2 regions of the Mycolicibacterium tokaiense genome follow, and region 2 is predicted to be linked to the other one. Evidence: riboswitches for the same ligand, from Rfam matches in the RefSeq annotation. Region 2 holds a riboswitch; the other holds the start of a gene.
What was found. Region 2 has a riboswitch for thiamine pyrophosphate ahead of thiD (bifunctional hydroxymethylpyrimidine kinase/phosphomethylpyrimidine kinase). Riboswitches for the same ligand answer to the same signal wherever they lie in the genome.
Positions count from the first base shown of each region.

Region 1: another riboswitch for thiamine pyrophosphate. It lies ahead of G6N58_RS28960 (ECF transporter S component); the one in region 2 lies ahead of thiD (bifunctional hydroxymethylpyrimidine kinase/phosphomethylpyrimidine kinase).

Region 1 covers NZ_AP022600.1:6,009,407-6,020,024, forward strand. Annotated here, with positions in the region: gene G6N58_RS28940 (class I SAM-dependent methyltransferase) at 1-35, shown strand, start outside; gene G6N58_RS28945 (hypothetical protein) at 118-366, shown strand; gene G6N58_RS28950 (energy-coupling factor transporter transmembrane component T family protein) at 368-1,117, opposite strand; gene G6N58_RS28955 (ABC transporter ATP-binding protein) at 1,110-2,546, opposite strand; gene G6N58_RS28960 (ECF transporter S component) at 2,543-3,148, opposite strand; TPP riboswitch at 3,147-3,258, opposite strand; gene G6N58_RS28965 (nucleoside/nucleotide kinase family protein) at 3,293-3,844, opposite strand; gene G6N58_RS28970 (DUF6319 family protein) at 3,955-4,335, shown strand; gene G6N58_RS28975 (diguanylate cyclase domain-containing protein) at 4,401-5,843, shown strand; tRNA gene G6N58_RS28980 (tRNA-Ile) at 5,841-5,914, opposite strand; gene G6N58_RS28985 (APC family permease) at 6,051-7,457, opposite strand; gene G6N58_RS28990 (DmpA family aminopeptidase) at 7,454-8,512, opposite strand; gene G6N58_RS28995 (TetR/AcrR family transcriptional regulator) at 8,624-9,235, shown strand; gene G6N58_RS29000 (STAS domain-containing protein) at 9,395-9,787, shown strand; gene G6N58_RS29005 (GGDEF domain-containing protein) at 9,974-10,618, shown strand, end outside.
Region 2 covers NZ_AP022600.1:734,842-745,459, reverse strand. Annotated here, with positions in the region: gene G6N58_RS03580 (mandelate racemase/muconate lactonizing enzyme family protein) at 1-756, shown strand, start outside; gene eda (bifunctional 4-hydroxy-2-oxoglutarate aldolase/2-dehydro-3-deoxy-phosphogluconate aldolase) at 759-1,382, shown strand; gene G6N58_RS03570 (sugar kinase) at 1,379-2,344, shown strand; gene G6N58_RS03565 (DoxX-related protein) at 2,363-2,626, opposite strand; gene G6N58_RS03560 (flavin-containing monooxygenase) at 2,644-4,134, opposite strand; gene G6N58_RS03555 (NAD(P)-dependent alcohol dehydrogenase) at 4,197-5,216, opposite strand; gene G6N58_RS03550 (TetR/AcrR family transcriptional regulator) at 5,271-5,864, shown strand; gene G6N58_RS03545 (alpha/beta hydrolase family protein) at 5,841-6,461, opposite strand; gene thiD (bifunctional hydroxymethylpyrimidine kinase/phosphomethylpyrimidine kinase) at 6,458-7,288, opposite strand; TPP riboswitch at 7,277-7,386, opposite strand; gene G6N58_RS03535 (MFS transporter) at 7,525-9,267, shown strand; gene G6N58_RS03530 (LacI family DNA-binding transcriptional regulator) at 9,274-10,293, opposite strand; gene G6N58_RS03525 (ABC transporter substrate-binding protein) at 10,600-10,618, shown strand, end outside.

The DNA of each region.
Region 1 (10,618 bases), 5.3 Mb from region 2:
CACACGTGCTGCACGCCCGGCGGCCACGCCTGTAGCTACTGTCGACCGGAGGGCGCTGCGCTTGCTTTGCGGCCATTCCGACCGACCACTCAACTGCCTGAGCTAGTATTTCCGGCCGTGGCTAAATTGACCGTTGCGATAATTGCCTTCGCCGCCGCGCTTCCCTTCGGACCCGTGGCGAACGCCGAGCCCAGCTCGTCGTGCGACGCGAACTACTCGGGCCCGTGCGTACCGGTAGACAGCGATGTCGACTGCGCCGGGGGCAGCGGCAACGGCCCGTCCTACGTGCAGGGTCCGGTGCGTGTCGTCGGCTCCGACATCTACGGCCTCGACCGCGACGGCGACGGCATCGGCTGCGATTCCTGACTCAGGTGCCGACGAAGTCCCAGGTGCCGGCGAGCACGGCCACGGCAATGGAGCCGGCGCCGATCACCAGTCCGTAGCCGATGATCGCCCACTCCGCGCGGCCGAAGCGTGACGGCCTGGCCCAGGTGCGGGTGGGGTAGGCGCCGAAACCGCGGGCTTCCATGGCGGTGGCCAGCTTGGATCCGCGCCGCAGCGCGAAGACCAGCAGTGCGAATGCCTGCCCGAGGAAGCGCCGCACCCGGGCGTGGTCGGCCACGCCGCGGGCCCGCCGCGCGTACCCGAGGTATTGCCAGTCCTGGCGCAGCAGCCCGACCATGCGCAGCCCGGCCAGCGCGCCGATGACAAAGCGGGCCGGGAGTTTCAGGATCTGACCCAACCCGTCGGCCAACTCGGTGGGCTGGACGTCGAGGAACAGGAACACCGAGGGAAGCGCGATCGCCAGCACCCGCAGGAACATCGCCGCGGCCAGTTCGATCGAGCCGTCGCTGACGGTGATCAGCAGGAACTGCCAGTGCACGGTCCCGCGTGGCTCGCCGTAGAGCAGGTTGGTCACCGCGGTGAGCGCCGCTGCCACGGTGATCAAAGCGGCGCGAATGAGGAACGCCCGCAACGGCACCCGCATCGCCAGGAACAGCGGGATCTCCAACACCAACGCCGTCAGCGCCGACACCCAGTCCACGCTTAGCACCAGCGCCACCGCGATCACCCCGGCGGCCATCAGCCGGGCGACGGGATTGACGGCGCTAGACATCGATGCGCTCATCGGCCAGCAGGTCCACGAATTCGGCGTCGTGGGTGATTGTCACCACCGCGGTGCCCTCGTTGGCGATCTCGGCCAGCAGCAGGATCAGCTCGGCCCAGGTGCGGCGGTCCTGGCCGAAGGTCGGCTCATCCAGCACCACCAGGCCAGGGCGCGTCATCAGCACCGTGGCCACCGACAACCGGCGCTTCTCACCGCCGGAAAGGGTGTAGGGGCTGCGGTCAGCCACCCCCGTCAGCCGCAGCCGCTCCAGCAGATCGGTGCTGCGCGCGTCGATCTCGGCCTCGGGCATTTTCAGCGCCCGCGGGCCGAGGGCCACCTCGTCGCGCACCGTCGGCGCCAGGAACTGGTGCTCGGGGTCCTGGAAGACGCTGGTGATCCGGGTGAGCAGTTCCCGGGACCGCCAGCGAATGGGGTTGCGACGCTTGGGTGTCGGCGCGAAGTCCACCGCAGCCTCCACCGCACCCCCTCGCGGCGGCAACAACCCACCCAGCGTCAGGGCCAACGTCGACTTGCCGGAGCCGTTCGGGCCCGTCACCGCCAGCACCCGACCGGGGGTGATGTCCAGATCCAGGGTCAGCAGGTCGGTGCGGTAGCCGACGGTCAGATCCCGCGCCGACAGAATGGGTTCGGCGCTGGTGTGCGTGCGGGACACTGCGGGAGCCGGTGCGCCCGGCACCCAGATGCCGGACTCCACCAGGTGGGTGTGCTCCCGTTCGATGGTCTGCTCGGGCGGTCCGTCGGCGATCACCTCTCCCCCGGCGCTGAGCACGATCACCCGGTCCACCACCGGCAACCAGACCTCGGTGCGGTGCTCCACCACCACGACGGTGGCCCCGGTCAGCTCAGCCGCCGCCGTCACCGCGTCGCGGACTTCCAGCACCCCGGCGGGATCAAGGTTGGCGGTGGGCTCATCGAGCAGGATCAGCCCGGGCCGCATCGCCAGCACACCGGCCAGGGCCAGGCGTTGCTTCTGCCCGCCCGAGAGCTGCGCCGTGTCGTGCTGCAGTGGCAGCGTCAACCCCACCGACTGCAGCGCGACTTCGACCCGCGGCCAGATCTCGGCGCGGGGAACACCGAAATTCTCCATGCCGAATGCGACGTCGTCGCCGACGCGGGACAGGATCACCTGAGAGTCCGGGTCCTGCAACACCATCCCGATGCGGGAGCGTTGCGCGGTGGGTGGCGCTCCGTCGACCAGTAGCCGGCCGGCGGCATGGCCTTCCTCGGCGCCGCCCAGCACACCGGCCAGGCCGTGCAGCAGGGTCGACTTGCCCGACCCGGAGGGGCCGAGCAGCAGCACCCGCTGACCGGCATCGATGGTCAGATCGAGTTCGCTGATGGCCCAACGCTGTTGGTCAGCATGACGCCAACCCCACTGCTGTGCTGTGACTTCGGCTCCGCCCGAAGCCGGCGTCACCGCGCGGTCGCGGTCCGGCCGGAGGCAAACCGGCTCAGCGCACCGGTTTTGGCCAGGCCGCGGACCACGAACCAGGACAGCACGCCCGCGATCAGAGCGCCGGAGATCATGGCCGACCCGGTGTAGATGACGGCAAACGCCGTGGTGGAACCCGGGTAGTAGAGGAAGAGTTCGTTGATGCCGAGCGCGAGACCGGCTGCCACACCGGCCAATACGGCCACCGGCAGGTTCCAGCGGCGGTAGAGGAAGATGGCGAAGATGAGCTCAGCGCCGAGCCCCTGCACCAGGCCGGACTCGATGGTGAGCACCCCCCACTGGTTGCCGACCAGTGCCGAGACGGTGGCCGCCACCAGCTCGCCGTAGAGCGCGGCGCCGGGCTTGCGGATCACCAGCGCAGTCAGCACCCCGGCGAACAGCCAGCCTCCGCCCAGGAGACCCTGCAGCCCGGGCAGCAGCGCGCTGAGCGGTTCGGAGATGGGGTTGTAGGCCACGTTCCAGAACACGAACACCAGGCCGGAGGCCACCGCGAGCACACTGGCCACGACGATGTCGACGACACGCCAGCGCAGCGCCGAGGGTTGCGTGATGGTCTGTTGGTCCATGAGGACTCCTTCATCTCCCTACGCCGGCATTACCCGGTCAGGTTCGTACGGTCGACGGCCGTCCAGCCGTCCTCTCAGCGCACTCGGTGTGCACTCCCGTGTGGTTTTGCGTTTCCCACGCTAGCCCAGGACGAGCGGTGCTCGCTACACCGGGTCGACCCGGACCCGTCCGTCGCCGCCGTCGGTGACCACGAAGTCGGCGCGGTCGCGCGGATCGAATTCGGCGATCAGCGCGTCCTCCTGGCGCGCCCAGCGGTCCCAGTGCGGTCGGAAGGTGTCGCCGTCGCGCTGCAACGCCCGCTCTTTGCGGACCCCATCGGGTACCTCGACCCAGATCCTCACGTCGGCCAGCTCGGCGTTGCCGCCGGACAGCGCGCCCACGCCTTCCACGATCAGGCGCTCGGCGTCGACGGTGCGCCATTCTGCCGGGCGGTCAGCGGTCCAGTCCCAGCGTCGCCACCGCGCCACCCGCCCCGCCGAGCGGGGTGCCAGCAGTTCGCTGTGCAGGTGCTCGACGGCGGCGGCCAGGCCGTCCCAGCCGGGGTAGATGTCCTCCAAACGCACCACGGCGCTGCCGGCCCAGCGTCCCTGCAACTCGTCGGCCAGCGTCGTCTTGCCCGCTCCGGAGCGTCCGTCGATCAGGACCGTGGTGGCGCCGGTGGTGTGCAGCAGCCAGGCCAGGTCATCGAGAGTCATCCGCGAGAGTCCTTGTCGGCGAGTCCACTTCCCTGCGTGTCGAACATCTGTTCTAATGGCTCCCGCTCGCCGGTCCGCCGTCTGCGGGCAACCCAGAGAAGGAGTTCACCGTGACGATCACAGTAGACAATCCGACCATCATCGACGTTCCCGAGCCCGCAGTACCCGCGACGGACACCCCCGTCGTCGCCGAGGAGAAGCCCAAGAAGCGGGCCGGCCGCAAGACCAAAACGCTCGAGCTCACCCTCACGGTCACCGGTACCGCCGACGGCGAATGGCACGCCGACCTCAAGCAGGGCAGTACCTTCCTGGCGCGCAATCTCGCCGTCGCTGCCGCAGCCGTGTCGCGCGCGGCCAGAGAATTGCATGACGACCTGTCCGGCCCCATCGACGAGGTGATCGAAGAGGCGCGTTCGCAGCAGGCTGCCAAGGTGGCCGCGCTGGAGGCTGAGTTGGCCGCCGCCAAGCTGGCGCTGGCCGAGTTGGACTGACCTCCTAAGGGACCACGGCGCGGCACCCTAATATTGACCGACACGTCGGGAGTGGGGTGAGGTCAATGCTGCGCTTCGCGACGCCGCTGGTGGTCTTTCCCGTGCTCTACGCGCTGTCGGTGCTGGTCGGACGCGCCACCCGACTGGGCGGCGGCGAAGTTGCGCTGGTGTGGCCCGCGGCGGCGGTCGGCGTCATCTGGCTGCTGTCGACCCGGCGCGCACCTCGGTGGGAGCGCCTGCTGCATCTCGGTCTCCTTGCTGCCGTGGCGTTGATCATGAACGTGGCCACGGGTGGATCGTGGTCTCTTGCTCTGTGGTTCAGCCTGGTCAACGTCGTCCTGTCGGTGATCACCGTCGAGATGCTGGCGTTCGGCCGCGACGAGGTGGCACTCCGGGATCCCGCCGACTTCGCCCGTCTGATCGTGGCGGTGGGCACAGGTACGGTGTGCGCCGCAGTATTGGCGACGGGGTACTTCGTCGTCGCCCTCGATGCGCCCCTGTGGGAGACGTTCGCGCTGTTCGCGGTGCGCAACGGGGCGACCGCGCTGCTGGGGCTGTCGGTCTGGCTGGTGTGGCGGCACCGGCCTCCGCGGCAGATGCGTTTCGGCATGACGTCGATCGGCGAAGCGGTACTGGTGGCCGGCGGCCTGACGTTCGTCTTCTTCTGGACGTTCTGGCTGAATTTCACAGTCCCGACGGCATTCCTGACCCTGGTGCCGGCCATGTGGGTCGCGCTGCGCTACAGCACCACGATCAGCACGGCCTTCCTGCTGGCCGCGGGCGTGTGGATCATCTACGCCACGCTCGCGAACCGAGGCTTCCCGGTGACCGACATGCATATCCGGGCACTGCTGGCGCAGGCCGTGATCTGCAGCCTGAATCTGGTGGTCCTGACCCTGTCGCTGTACCGCGACTCGCGGACCCGCCTGATCGCCGAGCTGGAACAGGCCCGCGATCGGGCCGACCACCTGGCCACCCACGACCCGCTGACCGGGCTGGCCAACCGCGCTCTGTTCACCGAGCGGCTGGAGCACGCCCTGGCCCAGGCGCAGGACGGGGCCTCGAACGGGTTGGGCCTGATCTTCCTCGACCTGGACGGCTTCAAAGCCGTCAACGACACCTGGGGTCACGTCGAAGGTGACGAGGTGCTCCTGGAGGTCGCGAAGCGGGTCGAGACGGCGATCCAGCACACCGACACCGCGGCCCGCCTCGGCGGCGACGAGTTCGCGGTGCTGCGCCCCGGAACCGCCGACGTGGCGCAATTGGAGGTGCTCGCCGAGTATCTGCGCACCGAACTCCGCCGGCCGATCCCCCTGCGCGTCGGCGTTGTCTGCGACCGACTGTCGGTCAGTGTGGGTGTGGTGACCTCGCGTACCAACTGTGATGTCGAGGTGCTGCTACGGCGCGCGGATGCCTTGATGTACCACGCCAAGCGGAATGGGAAAGACTGCGTCGTCAGCATCGATGCGTCGTCGGAAGTGGGCACAGGAGAAGAAACTCCGGCGTAGGGCGGGCGGGGCTCGAACCCGCGACCAAGGGATTATGAGTCCCCGGCTCTAACCAACTGAGCTACCGCCCCCAGGCGCGTCTGCGCGGCCGTAATCTTCGCATGCGGCCACACCGCATTCCACAGCGCGCCCGGGTCGAGACTGCGGTGACGCCCGCCCTGGGGTGCCGAACATGGGCGTCACCGCAGTCTCTAGCGGGTGGTGAGGTCAGGACGAGATCGACGTCGACGGCTTCCACGCCAGCGCGCCGATGACCAGGCCGAGGAACGGGATGGCCGCCAGCACCGTGCTCAACCCGACGCTGCCGCCGGTGACCAGGGTGAAGTTCGACAGCACCAGCCACAGGCAGCCCAGCAGTCCGAGCACGGCCAGCCCGGGCGCGATGCGGGTCTGCCACACCCCCGACACCCGGTCCTTGTTGCGCAGGAAGAACACCAGCACGGCCACCGAGGTGGTGAGCATCAGGATGACCATGCCGACGGTGGCGACACCGGCCATCGAGCCGAACACCCCGACCAGCGGGTCGATGCCCAGCACGGCCAGGATCGCGACGATGATGGCCGCGGTGATGGTCTGCACCACAGAGGAGAACGCCGGTGACTCGTGCCCGTCGTGCACGGCCGCCAACCGCGACGGCAGCAGGCCCTTGCGCGACAGCACGAACTGATAGCGGGCGATCACGTTGTGGAAGGACAGCACGCAGGCGAACAGGCTGGTCAGCAGCAGCACGTTGACGATGTCGCGGCCGATGGTCCCGAGCATGGTCTCGGTGGTGTCCAGCAGCATGTTGCCCTCACCGTCGAGAGTCTGGTTGGCCACCGCCGTGACGTTGTCGGGACCGATGGCGACGACGAAGGCCCACACCGTGATCGCGTAGAAGGCACCGATGATGATCACCGCGGCGTAGGTGGCGATGGGGATGGTGCGCTCGGGGTCGCGCGCCTCGTCGCGGAACACCGCGGTCGCTTCGAAGCCGATGAACCCGGTGAGCGCGAACAGGATTGCGATGCCAATGGTGCCTTGGGTGAACACCGAGGGACTGAAGGACGCGAGGGTGACGCCGGCCGGCCCGGGGTTGGTCACCATCACCAGATCCAGCACCACAACGATGCCGATCTCCAGGGCCAGCGCCAGGCCCAGCACCTTGGCGCTCAGGTCGATGTGTCGGTAGCCCAGCACCGCGACAATCGCGAGAATCACGAAAGAGTAAATGGGCCAGGGCAATTGCGGGCCGCCGTAGAACTGCACCGTGTCGCCGATGGCCCAGCCGATGTAGCCGTAGATGCCGATCTGGATGGCGGTGTAAGCGATCAGGGCCACCACGGCCACACCTTTGCCCAGCCGTTGGCCGAGGCCCAGGGTGACGTAGGAGAAGAAGGCGCCGGCCTCGGGTACATACGGAGTCATGGTCACGAAGCCGACGCTGAACACCAGCAGCACCAGGGCGGCGATGACGAAGCCGACCGGGGCGCCGGCGCCGTTGCCCAGCCCCATGGCCAGCGGCATGTTGCCGCCGATCACAGTCAGCGGGGCGGCGGCGGCCACCACCATGAAGACGATTCCGATGGGGCCCAGGTGCCCGTTGAGACGCCGCCCTTCGGTCTGAGTTGTCATGCGGTCTCCTGGAATTGAGCGGTGAGTTGGGCGTGGTCGATGGCGTGCACGGTGTAGCCGCGGTAGCCGGTGACGGTCCGGGCAGCCACCATGGCGTTGACGATCGCCTCTTCGGTGGCCTCGATGGTGAGGTCGAACAAGTGGTCCATCAGGTGCGGGGCGACCATGCGAACGGGCACCTCGGGCGCGAGCGACTCGCCGTCGGTGACCATGCCGTAGGGCGGGATGCCCCAGTTGCCGGTGGAGAAGGCCAGCATGAGATCGCCGCTGTGCTGCTCACCGGTGCCGCCGAGGCGTCCGACCGCGAGGGCGGATCGCTGCGCCAGCCGACGACACTGGTGCGGCAGCAGGGGCGCATCGGTGGCGACGATGACGATGATGGAGCCCGAACCGGGTTGGTAACCCGGCGGGTGCGCCGGCAAGGGTACGTCGGGCTGGGTGGCGGCGCGGCCGTTGATCCGAAGTCGTTCGCGGCGGCCGTGATTGGCCTGCACCAGCACCCCGACGGTGTAGCGGCGCTGCCGCGACGCAGTGCCGATGCCGCCCTTGAACTCATGGCAGATCATTCCGGTGCCGCCGCCGACGTTGCCTTCGGCCACCGGGCCGTCGGTGGCGCCGTTCAGCGCAGCCCGCACGTGCTCGGCGGTGACGTGAAAGCCGTTGATGTCGTTGAGGAATCCGTCATAGGTCTCCCCTACCGCCGGCAGTGACCAGTACGCACCGTCACCGCGCGCTCGCACCTGCTCGGCCACCAGCGCGTCGCGCACCACGCCGACGCTGTGGGTGTTGGTCAGCCCGATCGCGGTGGTGAGTTCTCCGGACTCGCGGATCCATTCCAGGCCGGTCAGTTCACCGCTGCCGTTGAGGACGTGCGCACCGGCGAACACCGGTTCGGTCCAGATGTCGTCATGGGGAACCACGACGGTGACACCAGTGTGTACGTCGCCGTCGTCGAGGGTGGTGTGGCCGACGCGGACGCCGGGCACGTCGGTGATGGCGTTGTTGGGTCCGGTGGGGTGTTCCCCGATGACCACGCCGAGATCTCTGGCACGCATTGGTTTCTTCTCGTTCAGGAGTTATTTTCCTAATTGGAAAAGAACTATGCGCCCGAGTGAGCGGGGACGCAACAGGAACGGCAAAATCAGTGGGGGCGGAAAGGAGAACGCGTGGCACGGCCCAACCGGCAGCAAGAACGCCGCGGCGAGATCCTCGACGCCGCGATCGCCTTGATCGAGCGCCATGACCTGGCCACATTGAAGCTGGCCGACGTGGCCGGCGAACTGGGGCTGACCACCAACGCGGTGCGGTACTACTTCAAGGACATGCCGGCACTGCTGTCGGAGTTGGCGCTGCGCTCCGACGTCCGCTTCTACGACGCCCGGCTGGAACTGGGCAACCAGACCGACGATCTACGCACGCAGCTGGCCCTGACCATCGCGGCCGGCCTCCCCACCGGCCCCGAAGACGCCGAGTGGCGGGCCATCTGGCGCGCAGTGCTGGCCGCGGGCTTCGAACTGGACCAGCGCGCCGACGTGCAGGGCATCTATCACCGTCAGGTGGACCTTTACACCGATCTGCTGACCACCGGCGCCGCCACGTCCGCCTTCACGCTGCAGTCGCCGGCGCGCGATATCGCCATGACGTTGATGGCCATGGAGGACTACTTCGGCTACCGCATCGTGGCCCGCGATCCTCAGGTCAGCCGAGGGCACGCGCTACGGCTGATGCGCCAATACGCTGAATTGGCAACAGGAACCTCTCTACCTGCACTGACCTGAGCGGCGGGCACCCGCAGATCACGGCAAAACGCCGTTCGGCAGTGGACTGGTCTCCCTACTGACGCGTAACATGGTTGTTATCACGCGCTCTTGCTTGCCTGGTTCAGCTCAAAGCCCCGCGAGTGCACGCGCCGACATCAACGGCTGCGAGGCATCTTCATGTTTTCGAACCCAGACCCCCCTATCGATCTCAGTCACTGCGTCATCGAGGACCACTGGTTCGGCCAAACAGTGGTCGTCACCTGTCGAGGTGTGCTCGACATGCTCACCGCACCCGTGCTGGAACGGCACCTCGTCGAGACGGTCGAGGGGCATCCATCAGCGGTGGTCATCGACCTGACCGGCGTGGATTTCCTGGCCTCCCACGGCATGAGTGTGTTGATTGCCAGCTACGACCGGGTGTCCGACCGCCTTCCCTTGTGTGTGGTGGCGGACGGACCGATCAGCCGGCCGCTGAAACTCGTGGGCTTCGACGAACTCATGCCGATGTACGCCCGGCTGGATCAGGCGCTGCAGCAGGTGCAGTCCGACACCCGGCAGGCGTTCGCCTGACGGGTCTCCGGCAAACTCGACCGGAACATCGCTGAATTGTCGCGCAGAGGCAGGCGCAAACACCGTTTCCCGCTTTCGGCGACAGATGGGGCACGTGATTCGCGCCCCTCATCTGGTGGTACACCGGTTGCGCCCTGACTACCATTCGTGGTGCCTGCCCCTCAAGCCCGTCGTCGGAGGTCCCCGATGAGCGCCGATCCAGCCCCGGTCGTGCCCGTCCTACCCCCAGTTGAGTTCACCGACGCCGATTACCTGCGCGGTATGGAACGCCTGCTGCAGGCAGTCCAAGAGCTTTCGCTGGCGCGCAGCATCGGCGACATCCAGCTCATCGTGCGCACCGCCGCGCGGGAACTGACGGGGTGTGACGGCGCGACGTTCGTCCTGCGCGACAACGGTAAGTGCTTCTATGCCGACGAGGACGCCATCGCTCCCCTGTGGAAGGGCAGCCGCTTCCCGATGGAGATCTGCATCAGCGGCTGGGCGATGTTCAACAAAGCGGCCGCGGTGATTCCCGACATCTACCTCGACGCCCGCATCCCCCACGAGGCCTACCGCCCCACCTTCGTCAAGAGCCTGGTGATGGTTCCGATCCGCCAGCTCGACCCGGTGGGCGCCATCGGCAACTACTGGGCGCACCAACGGCAGCCCTCCGCTCCGGAGGTGTCGCTGCTGCAGGCCCTGGCCGACGCAACGTCCATCGCCATGGAGAACGTCCGTGTCTACGGCGAGCTGGAGCAGCGGGTCAGCGAGCGCACCGCCGAGCTGGAGCGGGCCTACGAAGAAATTCGCGAGCTGTCCATCACCGACGAGCTGACCCAGCTGTACAACCGC
Region 2 (10,618 bases):
CGGGTCCGGCCGTATGCGTCGGTGTTGATGGACGAAGCGCCGGTCATGGCCGAGAACCTGGAATCGTTGGTCGAACAGGGTTTCACCGCCTTCAAGATCGGGTGGTGGAAGTTCGGACGTGTCGACAGCGCCACCGACGAGCGCACCGTGGCCGCGGCGCGCGAGGCGGTCGGTGAACGTCTGCTTGCGGTGGATGCGGGTGGTTCTGAGGCGTTTTTCCCCGGCGGCTTGTCGTGGGCCAGGCGTACCGCGGATATGCTCGCCGCATACGACGTGGCGTGGTTCGAAGAGGCGCTGGCGCCCGACGACCTCGACGGGTTCGTGGCGCTGCGCGCCTATTCGAAGGTTCCGATCAGCGGTGGCGAGGTGCTCACCCGCCGTCAGACGTTCGCGCCGTTCATCGCAGCAGGCGCCTTCGACATCGTTCAGCCGGACACCACGAAGGGTGGCGGGCTCAGTGAATCACGCCGGATCGGTTGGGCAGCACAGGATCACGGTGTCCGTCTGGTGCCACACGGCTGGAACACCGGTGTGGGTCTGGCAGCCGATCTGCACCTGGCCTCCGCTCTGGCCGGCACGGACCTGGTGGAGTACAAGACGGGCGCGGCCTATATCGACGAACTGGTGGCAGGCGGCTGGACCCTCGACGCCGACGGCATGCTCGGCGTCCCGGACTCCGCCGGTCTCGGTATCTCGCTGAACCCGGACGCGTTGGCGGCTTACGGCACGAATCCCGACTTTGCCGTGGCGGTGTGAGCATGTCCCAGCCGGACACCCGGATGTCCGAGTATCCCGTCATTCCTCTGCTGACGGTACGGGCCATGGGAGATGTCGACGTGATCGGCGACGGGCTCGTCGACGGCGGGCTGCCGATCGTCGAAGTGGCGCTACGCACTTCGCACAGCCTGGCGGCACTCCGGCGGCTGGCGGCCCGCGCGGACATCCTGGTGGGCGCGGGAACGGTACTGACCGTGGAACAGGCCCGCGCCGCGCTCGAGGCGGGCGCGCGCTTCATCGTGACACCCGGCCTCGACGTCGAGGTGGTGCGGTATGTGCAAGCCTGCGGTGTTCCGGTGATCCCGGGAGTGCTCACCCCTTCGGAGGTCCAGACGGCTTCGGGTCTGGGGCTGACCCAGCTCAAGCTCTTTCCCGCCGATGCTGTGGATGTGACCGCCTGCCTCAGGGCCTTTGCCTCCGTGTATCCGGGCGTGCGGTTCATGCCCTCGGGAGGCGTCCGGCTGGCCAGCGTTGCGAACCTGCTGTCTCTGCCCTCGGTCTTCGCCGTCTCCGGCAGCTGGATCACCGCGACGCCTGACCGCGGGGCGGTGGCCGGCGCAGCCCGCTCCGCTCTGGCGGCTGCCGAATCGGTATGTGCGCGGTGACATCACAGGATCCCGTCGATGTGGTCACGGTGGGGGAGAGCATGGGCTTGATCACCGCAGAGCGGGTGGGAAGCCTGAGCCATGTGCGCGAGATGCAGTTGGGTTTCGGTGGCGCCGAGAGCAATGTCGCGATCGGGGTGGCGCGGCTCGGTGGCTCCGCCGCATGGATCGGCCGGGTCGGTGCCGACTCGCTCGGTCACCTGATCATGCGGGAACTGCGCGCAGAGTCGGTCGAGACAGTGGCGATCGTCGACCCGGAGGCGGCCACCGCGGTGATGCTCAAGGAACGTCCCAGCCCCGGCTCCAGTCGCCTGACCTACTACCGCCGGTTCCAGGCCGGCAGCCGGCTGCGCCCCTCGGACATACCGCGCCACGTCATCGAGCGGGGTCGGATCCTGCACGTCACCGGTATCACCGCGGCCCTGGGGGAGCGGCCGCGTCTGGCCCTGCACGCTGCCATCGACCATGCCAAGGCCGCGAACCGCGTCGTGAGTTTCGACGTCAATCACCGCGCGAGTCTGTGGACGGACCGGGAATCCGCGGTCAGCGCGTACCGTGCCCTGGCCCGGCGGGCCGACATCGTCTTCGCCGGCGAGGACGAGGCCGAACTGGTGACCGGCGCAAGCGATGTGCGTGGGCAGGTCGACGGACTGCTCGCCCTCGGCGTGGGACAGGTGGTCATCAAGCGGGGGGCCCGGGGCGCGGTCGCGGCGCGCGGCAGCACGGTCCACACGCGGGATGCGCACCGGATCACCGTGGCCGACACGGTGGGTGCCGGAGATGCGTTTGTGGCGGGCTGGCTGGCCGAGACAGCTCGGGGCGCGCCCCCACAAGCCTGTTTGGAGGTCGCTTCCGCGTGTGGTGCTCTGGCCTGCACCAGCCTGGGCGACTGGGAGGCCGCGCCCACCCGCGAGGATGTCGCCCGGTTGTCGGATACTGGTGCCGATCCCGTGAGCCGCTGACGCGGCGGCGTCAACCACCTAGCGGTTGCGCGCCCCGTTGATGCCGAGGTAGGCCACGTATCCCAGCCCGCCGAACAGGGCAGCCTTGCGGGTCTTGGTGCTGAGCAGTCCGAGACCGATCGCGGTCTCGATTCCGCCGTTGATGTAGATCGCGCGACGCGTGTTGTCCGGGAATGCCGGCGCGGTGATGGACTCGAACAGCTCCGGTTTGACGAAATGCGACACCCCGGTGGCGGCGACGGCGAGACCGGCGAAACTGGGGAAGCGGGACTTCTGTGTCATCCGTATCGGCTTTCTGCTCAGGCGATCTGGTAGTCGCTCAGCGGGAACTCGCTGGCCTCTGTGATGGCGTCTTTGGTCGACATCGAGCGCAGCAGGCTCGGTTCGCCGTGCGGATTGAAATAGTACGAGCGCGAGCTCGCGCAGTTGCCCAGCGTCCACAGCGAGTCGCCCAGCATTTCGGTCATCTTGTCCAGGTAGGCGGTGTTGGCCGCTTCGGTCACCTCGAAGGTGGTGGCGCCGCGCCGCTTCACCTCGGTGAACAGGCGGTCCATCAACCGCATCTGGTACTCCATGGTGTTGAAGAAGTTCAGCCCCAGGAAGGCATACGGGCTCGCCAGACTCAGGTAGTTCGGGAAGTACGGCATCGAGACACCCTGGTAAGCCTGGAATCTGGTGTCGCGCCACCACTTGCCGAGGTTGCGGCCGTCGCGTCCGATCACCTCGATGGCCGGGAAGTTGGCTTCCCAGAGGTCGAACCCGGTGGCCAGGACCAGGGTGTCGATCGTCGTGGTGGTGCCGTCGTTGTTGACGATCCCGTCGCTGGTGATGTGATCGATGCCCTCGGTCTGCAGCTGTACGTTCGGCTTGGTGAACGTGCGGAAGTAGCTGTTCGAGAACGTCGGCCGTTTGCAGCCGATGTCGTAGTCGGGCGTCAACTTCCGCCGCAGGTCCTTGTCCCGGACCTGGATGAACTGGTTGATCTTGCACAGGTCCATCGCCGAGATGTTGAGCCGGCGGAACAACGGCACGCGGTAGTTCACCACGCCGACATTGATCATGGTCTCGTAGATGGTGTCGGTGATGGCTCGAATCAGCCTCTGCGTCCATGGCATTCGGGCGAACAGTCGCTTGGCGCGTTCGGAGATGGCGAAGTCCAGTTTGGGTGCCACCCAGATGGGGGTGCGTTGGTACACCGTCAGCTCGGCGGCGGTCTTGGCCAGCTCGGGGATCAACTGCACCGCAGTCGCCCCGGTGCCGATCACCGCGATCCGGTCACCGGTGGGGTCGTAGGCGTCGTCCCAGTCGGTGGTGTGCACCAGCTTGCCGGCAAAGTCGGTGATGCCGGGGATGTCCGGCAGCTTCGGCTGGGACAGGAACCCGGTGGCGGTGATCAGGTAGCGGCAGCTCAGGGTCTGCCCGTCGGCCAGGCTGACCTGCCAGCGCGCCGTCTCTTCGTCCCAGCGGGCGCTCTGGACATCGGCGTTGTAGCGGATATGGCGGCGTACGTCGTACTTGGTCGCCACGTCGTCGGCGTACTTCTTGATCTCGGTGCCGGTGGAGAACAGCCGCGACCAGTTGGGGTTGGGCTCGAAGAAGTACGAATACGTGGTGGTGGGGACGTCGACGGCCAGGCCGGGGTAGTGGTTGACGTACCACGTGCCGCCCAGGTCGTCCTCGCGGTCGAGCAGGACCAAATCGTCGAACCCGAGTCGCTTGAGCTGGATCGCCGCACCGATGCCGGCGAAGCCGGCCCCGACGATGACGACGTCGGTGTGCTCCGTTGTCATGCGACGAGGTTACCCCAACTTACCCGTCGGTAAGTTGGGGCCTTTGGTCCCCGATCCGGACGTCACATGGCCACCACGGCCCGAAAGCGCACTGCGTTGGAGCGCACCCGGGCGATGGCGCCGTTGATGTCGGAGGCCGGGAAGGTCTCGATGACGGGCCGTACGCCGGTCCTGGCGGCGAAATCGAGCATCGCGATCACTTCCTGACGAGCTGCGGCCACGCCGCCGGAAATCCGCTTCTCCTGGTGTAGCAGTGCATTGCCGTCTATGCACATGGCCTGCTCCGGCGCACCGACCAGGACGAGCACGCCCTGGGGGCGTAGTGCCGCGATGTAGTCGTCCCACGGCAGATCCCCGGAGGCGGTGCTGAGAATGGCATCGAATCTGTTTGTCGTGGTGGCAATCTCACGGCTCTCCACGAAGTGGTGGGCACCCAGCCGGCGGGCTTGCTCGGCTTTGTCCGCCGATGACGAGATGGCGGTGACCTCACACCCCCAGGCGCGGGCGAACTGGATGGCCAGGTGGCCCAGGCCGCCGACACCCGCTACCGCCACGTGATGGGAGGCGGTGATGCCATGGCGCAGGAAGGGGGCGAACACCGTGGCGCCCGCACACAGGAACGGACCGGCGTGCGCGAGGTCGATGGCGTCGGGCAGCGGATACACGAACCGCCAGTCGCTGACCCGCACCGAGGAGGCGAAACCGCCGCGGTCGCCGCGGTGGGCCATGCTCTCGCGTCGCGGGCAGAGGTGGGTGCGGCCCGACAGGCAGAACTCGCAGGCCATGCAGGTGCCCGAGACGCCTCCGGCGACCACCCGCTGTCCCACCCACACCCGGTCGGGGTCCACCAGGTCGCCAACGGCCGACACCGTTCCGGCCACCTCGTGCCCGGGCACGACGGGTGTGCCGACAGTGCGGTCCGCGTCGATCACCCGCAGGTCGGTGGCGCAGACGCCGCAGTGCGTCACGGTGATCTCCACCTCCAGCGGAGCGAGCCCACCAGGCCGGTACTCGTGCGGGGTGAGTTCTGCGCCGGGTGCGACCGCAGCGTGGGCGTGGACGGTTTCGTATGACGCTGTCATGTGAAATGACGTTAGCAGACTTCACGTGACAACGTCATCTAGAATGCGTGGACCATGAGTCGTGCTGATTCGGCCGCCGCCACTCGCCGAGCCCTGCTGGATCATGCTGCGGCCCTGTTGGACAGCGGTGGACCCGCGGCCGTGACCTTGCGCGAGGTCGGGGCCCGCGCGGGGGTCACCCGTGGCGCTCCCTACGGACACTTCCCCGACAAGGAAGCGTTGCTCACCGCAGTCGCCACCGAGGGATGGCAACGTCTGGCTGATGCCGTCCATGCGCTGCGCGCGGATCCAGCGACCACCCCCATCCAGACCTTGCGGGCCGCACTGAGCTGCATGATCACCACCAGCCGGGAGCATCCGCACATGTATCGGCTGATGTTCGCCGCGCCCGCCGATGACCTGTCTGAGGTGGGCCGCGCCGCCCAGCGGTTCTGCGACGAGTTCCACGCGGTGGTTGCCGCGGTGTTCGGCGACATGGAGGCGCTGCGTTACGAGGCGCTGTTCCTCACCGGCACCCATGGTGCGGCGGGCCTGGAGGCCAGCGGGCTGCTCAGCACCGGAACCGCCTACGCCGACGCCGACGCCCTGGTCGACACCTTGCTGGAGCTGACTGTCGGTGAGGACCTAGCCAAGCCCACAGACCCGTAGCGCAGCGTCGACCGCCAGCGCGGGCACAACGAGCGTCTTCGACGCCAGGTCGTGGCGGGCGCCGGTGATCTCGACGATCTCGGATGTCCCACCCAGCAGCGCGGCGGCCTGCGTCAACTCCTCGATCGAGCCGAACGGGTCGGCAGTGCCGTGGGTGAACACCGTCGGCACGGTGATCTGCGGCAGGTGTTCGGTGCGGGCGCGCTCCGGCTTGCCCGGCGGGTGCAGGGGATAGGAGAACAGCGTCAACCCGGCCAGGTCGGCGCCCTGCGCGGCGACCATCGACGTCATCCGGCCGCCGTACGAGTGCCCACCAACCAGCACCGGCCCGTCGGACAGGGTGTGCGCCAGCTCGATGGCCTCGATGATGCCGGCCTGATCGGCAGCGGCAGACCCGGAGGGCGGGCCCTTGGGTCGCCGACGCCGGTAGGGCAGGTTGTAGCGGATGGCCAGCCAGCCGCGCCGGGCCCACTCGTCGCAGATCCGGCCCAGCAGCGGGGCCTCCCGGCTGCCGCCGGCGCCGTGGGTCAACAGCACCACGCCAGTCGGCGCGCCGTCCGGTTCATGGGCCACCCCTGCGATGGCCTCGAGGTTCACGCTTGCAGCCTGAACATCGCGTTGACCGGGCCGTGGCCGTGGCCCAGCGGGTAGGCGGCCCGAATGCACTCGGTCACCCAGGTCTTGGCGAACGCCACGGCGTCGGGAACCGAAAAGCCGTGCGCCAGAGCGCAGGTGGTGGCAGCGGCCAAGGTGTCACCGGCGCCGTGGTCATGCCCGGTGGCCACCCGCGGGGCGTGGAACTCCTGAAACTCGGTGCCGTCGAAGAGCAGATCGGGGCTGGCGTCCGAGGATTTCAGGTGCCCGCCCTTGACCAGGGCCCACTGCGGCCCCAGCGCGTGCAGGGCGCGCGCCGCCTCCCGCTGGGACCTGTCGTCGACGACGTCGATGTCCACCAGCAGGCGCACCTCGTCGAGGTTCGGTGTCACCAGGGTGGCCAGCGGGAACAACTGGTCGCGCAGCGCCGACAGCGCGGACGGGTGCAGCAGCGGATCGCCGTGCATCGATGCGCACACCGGGTCCACCACCAGGGGAGTGCCGGCGCACTCGGCCTGCCAGGTCTGAGCCACGCAGCCGATGATCTCCGAGGACGCCAGCATCCCGGTCTTGGCGGCCTGGATACCGATGTCAGAGGCCACGGCGCTGATCTGGCCGGCCACGATCTCCAGCGGGATCTCGTGAAAAGCTTTGACGCCCACCGAGTTCTGCACTGTCACGGCACTCATCGCCACACATCCGTGCACCCCGAGCAGGGCGAAGGTGCGCAGGTCGGCCTGGATTCCGGCGCCGCCGCCGGAATCGGAGCCGGCGATGGTCATGACGCGGTGAGGTGTCTGCCCGCTCGGGGGCAACGGCAAGTAGTTCACAGCACTCCCTACGCCGGTATTACCCGGTCAGGTTCGTACGGTCGACGGCCCCAGCCGTCCTCTCAGCGCACTCGGCGTGCGCTCCCGCGTGGTGGTTTTCCGGTTACCGGCCCAACTTAGCGCAGCGCCGGGGAACAGGAATTGCCTCCCACTGGTTTGCATAGCTAATATATGTAAGTTGCAGCGCACGCCGTGGTGAGCTGTCAGGCCGATCCGAGACACGAAACGAAAAGACGATGACTGCCGAACTCACCACTGACGCCCGTCTCGATGACACCGCGCGCCGCCGGGTCCGGATGGATCACGACCATCCCCACTACAAGTGGATCGTGCTGTCCAACACCACGTTGGGTACCCTGCTGGCCACCATCAACGCGTCCATCGTGTTGATCTCGCTGCCCGCCATCTTCCGCGGCATCGGACTCAATCCGCTGGCCCCGGGAAATGTCAGCTACCTGCTGTGGATGCTGATGGGCTACCTGGTGGTGACCGCCGTTTTGGTGGTGCCGTTCGGGCGTCTGGGGGACATGCTGGGCCGGGTCCGCATCTACAACCTCGGCTTCGTGGTGTTCACCGTCGCCGCCGTGGCCCTGTCCTTCGATCCTTTCCAGATGGGCGGCGGCGCGGTCTGGCTGATCGCCTGGCGGGTGGTCCAGGGTGTGGGCGGCGCCATGCTGATGTCCTCGTCGTCGGCCATCCTCACCGACGCGTTCCCGGCCAACCAGCGCGGGATGGCGCTCGGTGTGAACATGGTCTCGGCGGTGGCCGGCTCGTTCCTCGGCCTGCTCATCGGCGGTTTCCTGTCCGAATGGCACTGGCAGGCCATCTTCTGGGTCGGTGTGCCGATCGGTCTGGCCGGCACCGTCTGGAGCCTGCGATCGCTCAAAGAACTGGGCTCGCGCACCCCGGGCAAGTTGGACTGGGCCGGCACCCTGACCTTCGGCATCGGCCTGACGGTGCTCCTGATCGGCATCACCTACGGCATCCAGCCCTACGGTGATGCGAGCACCGGGTGGGCCAACCCGATGGTGCTCGGCGCCATCGCGGCGGGTCTGGTGCTGCTGGCGGTGTTCTGCGTCGTCGAGCTCAAGGTGGCCGCACCGATGGTCGACCTGCGGCTGTTCCGCTCGGCGTCGTTCGGGATGGGCAATCTGGCCGGACTGCTGTCGTCGGTCGGTCGCGGCGGCCTGCAGTTCATGCTGATCATCTGGCTGCAGGGCATCTGGCTTCCGTTGCACGGCTACAGCTTCGAATCCACGCCACTGTGGGCCGGTATCTATCTGCTGCCGATCACGGTGGGCTTCCTGGTGGCCGGGCCCATCGCGGGCTCGCTGTCCGACCGCTTCGGTGCGCGTCCCTTCACCGTCGGCGGCATGCTGTTGATGGCGGTGACGTTCGTGGCCCTGCTGCTGATCCCGGTGAACTTCGATTATTGGGTGTTCGCGCTGATCGTGTTCCTCAACGGCCTGGGCGGCGGTATCTTCACCGCCCCCAATACTGCGGCGATCATGTCGAGTGTTCCTGCAGCGCAACGTGGTTCGGCTTCCGGAGTGCGCGCCACGTTCTTCAACGCCGGCTCCTCGCTGTCCATCGGCATCTTCTTCTCGCTGATGATCGCGGGCCTGGCGAACACCCTGCCGTCGGCGCTGACCACCGGGCTGCAGGCCCAGGGCGTCTCGGCCGGTGTCGCACAGGACGTCGGCAACCTGCCCCCGGTGGGCAGTCTGTTCGCAGCATTCCTGGGGTACAACCCGATCGCCGAACTGCTCGAGCCCTCCCACGCGCTGCAGCAGCCCGGCGTCAACGCCGATGTGCTGACGGGCAAGACCTTCTTCCCCGAACTGATCACCGAGCCCTTCCACAGTGGACTGGTGGTGGTGTTCGCCGCCGCCGCGGTGATGATGGTGCTGGGTGCCATCGCCTCGTGGATGTCACCCGGGCGCTACGCCGACGCTCCGGGTGCAGACAACGCGGCGTGACCCGAATCAGGCCGGCGGGGGTGCCGTTGATCCCCGCACCACCAGCTTCAGCGGGAACTGCACCGAGAGTGGGGGCCGGTGCGGTTGGGCCAGGAGTTCGAGCAGCATGCGGGCCGCCTCGGCCCCGATGTCCTGGTTCGGTATCCCGACGGTGGTCAGCGGGGGACGCAGCTTGTCCAGGAACGGCATGTCATTGAACCCGACCACGCTCATCCGTTCGGGACAGGCGATGTCACGCTCGGCGAATACGTCGTAGCAGCCCAGGGCGATCAGGTCGTTGCCCGCGACGATCGCGGTGAAGTCGGTGCCCGCATCCAGGAGCCCGCGCAGGGCGTCGGCACCGGCCTCCTCGCTCCAGCTGGCACAGGTGGCTGTCAGCGCCGGGTCCTCGTCGGCGCCGTGGTCACGGATGGCGGCCCGGAAGGCGCGGGCACGTGCCACACCCGTCGAGGTGGTCTCGGGCCCGCCCAGGTGTGCGATTCGGCGATGGCCCAGCGCGGTCAGGTGCTGGACGGCCAGATACACCCCGGCCGGGTCGTCGGGTGCAACCGCAGGGGCGTCCACCCCATCGGGGCGGCGGTTGACCATCACCATCACGACGCCCTGCTGGTGTAACTGGACCAGCAGCGGATGGTCGATCCGCGCGGTGGCGACGATCAAGCCTTCCACCTGCCGGGACAGCAACGAATCCACCAGGCCCTGTTCGCGGATCTGATCGTTGTCGGTGTTGACCACGAGCGCGCTGTAGCCGGCCGCCTCCAGCGTCCGTTCGATGCCCCTCAGGATGGGCGGGAACAGGGGGTTGGTGAGGTCGGGGATCAGCACCCCGATGGTGCCCGACTTGGCGGTCTTGAGTCCGCGCGCGATGGGATTGGGTCGGTAACCCAGCGATTCGGCGGCCCGGATCACCCGGCGCGCCGTCTCGGTGTTGACCAGGCCGCGCGTTGCCGGGTTCAGCGCCCGGGATGCCGTGGCGGCATGCACTCCCGCCGCCACAGCCACGTCACGCAAGGTCGGGGTCGACACGGATGTCAGCCTAGATCCGCGCCGCAGCACGCGTGCCGCCCCGGCGGGCCGACAGCAGATCGCCGATGCCTGGTTGCAGTCGATTGCACAGGTCGATCTGACATGGAGACTCCTCGTCGAGGCTCTGATCGGCGGAAACCCACCGCTTCTAGCTGCGACAATAGGGACTCGTGATTCTCATCACAGGAAATTCGCAGAAATCGTTGACACGGATACAGCCTGATTGCTTAGCTAGGTTTGCAATCGATTGTGACGACCTGCGCAGCGGGGCGCGGCGCGCAATTGTGCACGGGCGGAGGATTTCTCGTGACTTCAGCATGGACGG